Linked DNA regions of Thiosulfativibrio zosterae. The protein of the gene in region 1 binds, or shares a complex with, the protein of each later gene. Links are inferred from orthologs where the notes say so. Each region holds a gene or a part of one and is shown in the gene's direction. Other genes may lie near its edges.

Region 1 (3,175 bases):
ACGGAATATGTTGTGAGTGAAGTACAAGATGTTTATCGCTTACAAGGTGTAAAAATTAACGACAAGCATATCGAAACGATTGTGCGTCAGATGTTAAGAAAGGTTGAGGTTAAAACTTCAGGAGATACTAACTTAATCAAAGGTGAGCAAGCAGAATATGCAAGAGTTCTTGAGTTTAATGAACTTGCTCGCAGTAAAGGTGAAGTTGAAGCGACTTATCAGCGCGTACTTCTAGGGATTACTAAAGCGTCTTTGGCAACTGAGTCATTTATTTCAGCGGCGTCTTTCCAAGAAACAACTCGTGTTTTAACAGAGGCTGCGGTCAGTGGTAAGCGCGATCAGTTAGTTGGTTTAAAAGAAAACGTTATTGTAGGTCGCTTAATTCCAGCCGGAACAGGTTATGCCTATCATAAAGCGCGTAAAGCAGCGAGTGAGCAGACTCAAATTGAATTGAAGTCTTTTATTGCTGCTCAAGATACTACAACTGAAGAAGTTGTAGAAGTTATGGAAGAGACAACAGAGTTATAATTTTGATAAGTGTAAATCTATATGATTTCAAAAACTTATTCTTGACAAATAGCATGTCAGTCTCTAAAATCTTTCAACCTTGCTCACGGAAGTCTATTTCGTGGGCATTTCGTGTAAATTAAGAGTCAAATCTTAAATGGAGTAAGAATTAATGGCTACTATTAACCAGTTGGTGCGTAAGCCGCGTAAAGATAAAGTAAAAGTATCAAACGTTCGTGCGTTAGAAGCTTGTCCTCAGCGTCGCGGTGTTTGTACGCGTGTTTATACAACAACCCCTAAAAAGCCTAACTCTGCCCTGCGTAAAGTTGCTCGTGTACGTTTAACGAATGGTTTTGAAGTTTCTACCTACATTGGTGGTGAAGGTCATAACCTACAAGAACACTCCGTGATCCTTATTCGCGGTGGTCGTGTAAAAGATTTGCCTGGTGTGCGTTATCACACAGTGCGTGGTGCATTAGACTGCGCAGGTGTGACTAAGCGTAAACAAGGTCGTTCAAAGTACGGTGCGAAGCGTCCAAAAGCTTAATTGCTTTTAACATACCCTTTGCAATATTAGAAATACATTTATACCGGAAGAGTTAAGAATGGCAAGAAGAAGAGAAATACCAAAAAGATTGGTTTTACCCGATCCTAAGTTTGGTGATACTACGTTAACAAAATTTGTTAACATGATTATGGTAAGCGGGAAAAAGGCTGTAGCTGAAAAAATCGTATATGACGCATTAGATGTTGTTGTTGAGAGAAAAAAAGGTGGAGACCACGCTTTATTATTAAGAGAAGCATTAGATAATGTTGGTCCAATGGTTGAGGTTAAATCTCGCCGTGTAGGTGGAGCAACTTATCAAGTACCAGTAGAAGTCCGTCCTGAGCGTAAAGTTGCTTTAGCTATGCGTTGGTTAGTTGACGCTTCTCGTAAGAGAAGTGAAAAGGGCATGATGCTTAGATTAGCAGGTGAGTTGTCTGACGCGCTTGAAAATCGTGGTTCTGCGATCAAGAAGAAAGAAGATACCCATCGAATGGCAGAGGCTAACAAAGCCTTCTCACATTTCCGTTGGTAATCTAATTGAGGCCCTGGAAAGGGCCTTTATTATTTGTGTTTTAATAAAAGGTTATTAAAGTGGCACGTACAACTCCTTTAGAAAGATATCGTAATATCGGTATCATGGCCCACATTGATGCGGGTAAAACAACAACAACTGAGCGTATTTTGTATTACACCGGTGTTTCTCATAAAATTGGTGAGGTTCATGACGGTGGCGCAACCATGGACTGGATGGAGCAAGAGCAAGAACGTGGTATTACCATTACTTCTGCAGCGACAACAGCGCATTGGAGCGGGATGGCTAAGCAATATGCACAGCACCGTATTAACATTATCGATACGCCAGGTCACGTTGACTTTACAATCGAAGTAGAGCGTTCATTGCGTGTTTTAGATGGTGCGGTTACTTGTTTCTGTTCAGTTTCTGGTGTAGAGCCTCAGTCTGAAACAGTGTGGCGCCAAGCGGATAAGTATGGCGTTCCTCGTATGGGCTTTGTTAATAAAATGGACAGAGCTGGAGCTAATTTCTTGAATGTTAACCAGATGGTTATCGATCGTCTAGGTGCAAAACCTGTGCCTATGCAGTTACCAATTGGTGCAGAAGAAACTTTCCGTGGTGTAGTTGACTTGGTTAAGATGCAAGCAATCTACTGGGAAGAAGAGAATATGGGTATGCAGTACCGATATGAAGACATTCCTGCAGACATGATTAAATTGTGTCAAGAATGGCGCGAAAAAATGGTGGAGTCTGCCGCCGAAGCATCTGAAGAATTAATGGATAAATATCTTGAAGAAGGTGATTTGTCAGAAGCTGAAATTAAAGAAGGTATTCGTAAGCGTTGTATCGCAGTTGAAATCGTACCTATGTTCTGTGGTTCTGCCTTTAAAAATAAAGGTGTTCAAACTTTACTTGATGGTGTTATTGATTACTTGCCTGCGCCAATTGATGTTCCTGCGATTAAAGGTGAGCTTGAAGATGGTACACCAGCAGAGCGTCATTCGACTGATGACGAGCCTTTTGCAGCACTTGCATTCAAAATCATGACAGATCCTTATGTTGGGACGCTTACATTTATGCGTGTTTACTCTGGTTTCTTGGCAGCAGGAAGTCCAGTGTATAACTCGGTTAAGCAGAAGCGTGAACGCGTAGGTCGTATGTTGCAAATGCATGCAAACTCTCGTGAAGAGATTAAAGAAGTGCGTGCAGGTGAGATTGCTTGTGCCGTTGGTCTTAAAGATACAACGACTGGTGATACTTTGTGTGATCCAGACAATAGAATTATTCTTGAGCGTATGGATTTCCCAGAGCCAGTAATTTCGATTGCAATTGAGCCTAAAACCAAAGCTGACCAAGAAAAAATGGGTATTGCTTTAGGTAAATTGGCAGCTGAGGATCCTTCTTTCCGTGTACATACGGATGAAGAAACAGGCGAAACGATTATTTCTGGTATGGGTGAATTGCATTTAGACATCATCGTTGATCGTATGAAGCGCGAATTTAGTGTTGAGGCAAATATTGGTGCGCCTCAAGTTTCTTACCGTGAAACTATTCGCACTGCTGTTGAAGCTGAAGGTAAATTTGTTCGTCAGTCTGGTGGTCGTGGT
Region 2 (3,239 bases), 860 kb from region 1 along the record:
AGGCCTGGTCAAAATACCCCCACCAAAAAGGCGCAGCGCCAAGAAAATGCCGCACAAAGAAATGCCTTGCGTCAAGCCACCAAACAACAGACTCAAAAGTTGGCTAAAGTTGAAACACACATGGCTCAGGCACAACAAAAACTCGATGCTTTGCATCAAATGCTTGAGGATTCTTCTCTTTATGAAAGCGCACGCTCAGAAGAGTTAAAAAAGCTATTGATCGAAGAAGCGGCATTGAAAACGCAAATTGAACACTTTGAAGAAGATTGGTTGTTATTACAAACAGAAATTGAAGAAATTACCGAACAATTTTTAGGGTGATAAACAAAAAAGGCTGTTTAAAAACAGCCTTTTATATAAGATTTATCAACTGCGCTTATTTAAAAGCTGAACCATGTTGCAAACCAAATTTTTCTAGGATTTTAACCATAGGGCAGAATCCAGTAATACCAGAGAATAATAGGTTAGCGCCAACGAAAGCGGTTAAATAAATCCACTCAGGAGCGTGATAAATACTCAAAAGTGAAGACGCTAAAACCATGGTGCCTGCAGCCAATAAGACAACTTTTTCGATAATCATTTGAAATCCTTTAAAATTCAAAGTGAACGGTCATAAAAAAATAGAATCCAAAAATGATAAATTAATGCATTCATAAAAATAAATTATGGTAATTTTACCATGAGTTGCAAACTACGCAAAATAACTTTTTCTTTTCATAACGAATGTTAGTCAGTATAATCTAGCGTTTATTTTTTAAATCGATGGTATTGAGATTAAATCATGCAAGTAACAGTACAAAAACCAGAGCAAGGCCTTGAGCATAAAATTAGCGTTTCTTTCGCATCAACAAACATTGATTCTGCTGTTGAGAAAAAACTAGCAGAAATGCGTCGTACCGTTCGCATGGATGGCTTCCGTCCAGGAAAAGTACCTTTAAATGTTGTTAAAAAGCGTTATGGCATACAAGTTCGTCAAGAAGTCATGGGCGAAGAAGTTCAAAAATCATTTTATGATGCCCTAGATAAAGAATCTTTAAACATTGCTGGTTATCCTCGTTTTGACGAACTAAACGATCAAGATGGTAATATCACTTACACCGCATCTTTCGAAGTTTACCCAGAAATTACACTTCCAGAGTTTTCTGCCATTAAAGTAGAAAAAGTAACCGCTGCAGTGACTGATGCCGATGTTGACGGCATGGTTACTAAATTGCGTGAACAGCGCCAAGCTTGGAAGCCTGCCAGTGCCGCTAAAAAAGCCAAAAAAGATGAGCAAGTAATCATCGATTTCGTAGGCAAGCTAAATGGTGAAGAGTTTGAAGGCGGAAAAGCTGAGAATGTGCCTTTAGTTCTAGGCAGCGGCCGTATGATTCCTGGCTTTGAAGATGGCATCATTGGCATGAAAAAAGGGGAGGAAAAAACGATTGAAGTGACTTTCCCTGAAAACTACCACGCCGAAAACTTAAAAGGTCAAACAGTCACTTTTGACATCACTGTTCATTCTGTTCAAACTCAAGTTTTACCAGAGTTAGATGAAGAGTTTGTTAAAGCGTTTGGCATTGAAGATGGTAAAGCAGAAACCTTGATTGCTGAAATCAAATCAAACATGGAAAAAGAATTGAAGCGTGCTGTTGAAAATAAAAACCGCACCAATGTTCTAGAAGCACTTTCGCAAGTGGTTGATGTTCAATTACCTAAGTCAATTTTAGATCAAGAAATCAATGCCTTGATGAACCGCGCGGTCCAAAACATGCAGCAACAAGGTATGAAAGCTGAAGATGTTAAAATCTCTGCTTCTGAGTTTACCGAAGAAGCGACGATTCGCGTTAAGCTAGGGTTAATCTTGGGTGACATCATTAAAGCTCACGGTATTCAAGCAACTGAAGAAATGAAAATCGCTTTCATTGAAGATCAAGCGTCTTCTTATGAAGATCCTTCTGAAGTGATTAACTGGTACAAATCTAATCCAAAAGCAATGGCTGAAATCGAGTCTATTGTTGTTGAAAAAGAAATCGCCAATAAAATTTTAGAACAAGCTCAAGTCACTGAAGTTAATAAAACTTTTGATGAAATTGTAAACGCTCGTTAATCTAAAACTTTCATAAAAACTTAACGCTAAGAGGAAACTCTATAATAGATAGCGTTAAGTTTTTTTTTACCTGTCGTAAATAATCAGGTAAATTGTCACTATAAAAATTAAAAAAGGGATTTCTATGAGTATCGAGATGATTCAAAATGCATTGGTACCAATGGTTATTGAACAAACCAGTCGTGGCGAAAGATCCTATGACATTTATTCAAGACTGTTAAAAGAGCGCGTTATTTTCTTGGTTGGGCAAGTAGAAGACCACATGGCCAATTTAATTGTGGCTCAAATGTTGTTCTTGGAATCAGAAAATCCTGATAAAGATATTCACCTTTACATTAACTCGCCTGGTGGAAGCGTCACTGCCGGTATGGCCATTTATGACACCATGCGTTTTATTAAGCCTGATGTGAGCACTATGTGTATTGGTCAAGCTGCAAGCATGGGTTCATTTTTATTGTCAGCTGGCGCCAAAGGCAAACGCTTTGCACTGCCAAACTCTCGCGTGATGATTCACCAGCCTTTGGGTGGCTTCCAGGGGCAAGCGAGTGATATTGCGATCCACGCAAAAGAAATCATTTCTATCAAAGAAAAGTTAAACAATGCCTTGGCAGAACATACTGGTCAACCGGTAGAACGCATTGAACAGGATACCGATCGTGATAACTTTATGAGTGCACAACAAGCCTGTGATTATGGTTTAATTGATAAAGTTCTTACAAGCCGTAACGCTTAATACCCCTAAACACACAAAAGAGAGAAGCGAAAATGCCAGAAAAAAACCTCTATTGCTCTTTTTGCGGCAAAGGCCAAGAAGAAGTTCGCAAACTCATTGCAGGACCTTCAGTTTATATTTGCGATGAATGCGTTGATTTATGCAACGATATTTTGCGCGATGAATTCGGCACAGAAGCTTTAAGCTCTTTTGAGTTGGATAAACTTCCGACACCTAAAGAAATCAGCGCAATTTTGGATGATTATGTGATCGGCCAACACCAAGCCAAAAAAGTTTTGGCGGTCGCTGTATACAATCATTACAAGCGTTTACAAAATGGTTATCAAAAAGATGATGTTGAGTTAACCAAAAGTAACATTTTGTTTATTGGTCCAACGGGTTCTGGTAAAACGCTTCTTGCCCAAACTTTAGCTCGTT

The links.
Region 2: the proteins of rpsG (region 1) and tig are in contact, whole or in part, in a crystal structure (PDB 3GTY), measured with the Thermotoga maritima proteins. The link is inferred for Thiosulfativibrio zosterae from one-to-one orthologs. Residues at the interface, in WP_004081843.1 of Thermotoga maritima: Lys34, Lys52, Lys55, Glu59, Arg62, Gln63, Glu66, Asn67, Lys69, Val71, Arg95, Ala109, Lys110, Lys111, Gly112, Arg113, Pro114, Glu117, Glu121, Ile124, Ala125, Tyr127, Asn128, Asn129, Thr130, Gly131, Lys135, Asp139, Arg142, Met143; in WP_004081061.1 of Thermotoga maritima: Glu122, Val124, Val129, Leu130, Tyr133, Glu188, Gly259, Ile262, Tyr263, Glu266, Ser270, Glu273, Gln274, Glu277, Arg308, Gln311, Ile312, Ser315, Tyr316, Glu325, Arg329, Arg336, Leu363, Phe366, Trp367, Arg373, Leu377, Arg381, Leu384, Glu387.

What each region holds. Positions count from the first base shown.
Region 1 is NZ_AP021888.1:571,299-574,473, forward strand. The notes cover bases 1-2,849. They hold rpsG (30S ribosomal protein S7), read left to right. Parts: upstream 1-1,112; coding sequence 1,113-1,586; downstream 1,587-2,849. Other genes in these bases: rpoC (DNA-directed RNA polymerase subunit beta'), read left to right, coding at 1-528; rpsL (30S ribosomal protein S12), read left to right, coding at 680-1,054; fusA (elongation factor G), read left to right, coding at 1,646-2,849. In the rest of the region: more of fusA, read left to right, coding at 2,850-3,175.
Region 2 is NZ_AP021888.1:1,431,607-1,434,845, forward strand. What follows is about bases 23-2,935. They hold tig (trigger factor), read left to right. Parts: upstream 23-781; coding sequence 782-2,089; downstream 2,090-2,935. Other genes in these bases: THMIRH_RS06570 (ATP-binding cassette domain-containing protein), read left to right, coding at 23-321; THMIRH_RS06575 (YgaP family membrane protein), read right to left, coding at 377-580; clpP (ATP-dependent Clp endopeptidase proteolytic subunit ClpP), read left to right, coding at 2,214-2,822; clpX (ATP-dependent Clp protease ATP-binding subunit ClpX), read left to right, coding at 2,855-2,935. In the rest of the region: more of THMIRH_RS06570, read left to right, coding at 1-22; more of clpX, read left to right, coding at 2,936-3,239. UniProt on the Bacillus subtilis protein: Involved in protein export. Acts as a chaperone by maintaining the newly synthesized protein in an open conformation. Functions as a peptidyl-prolyl cis-trans isomerase.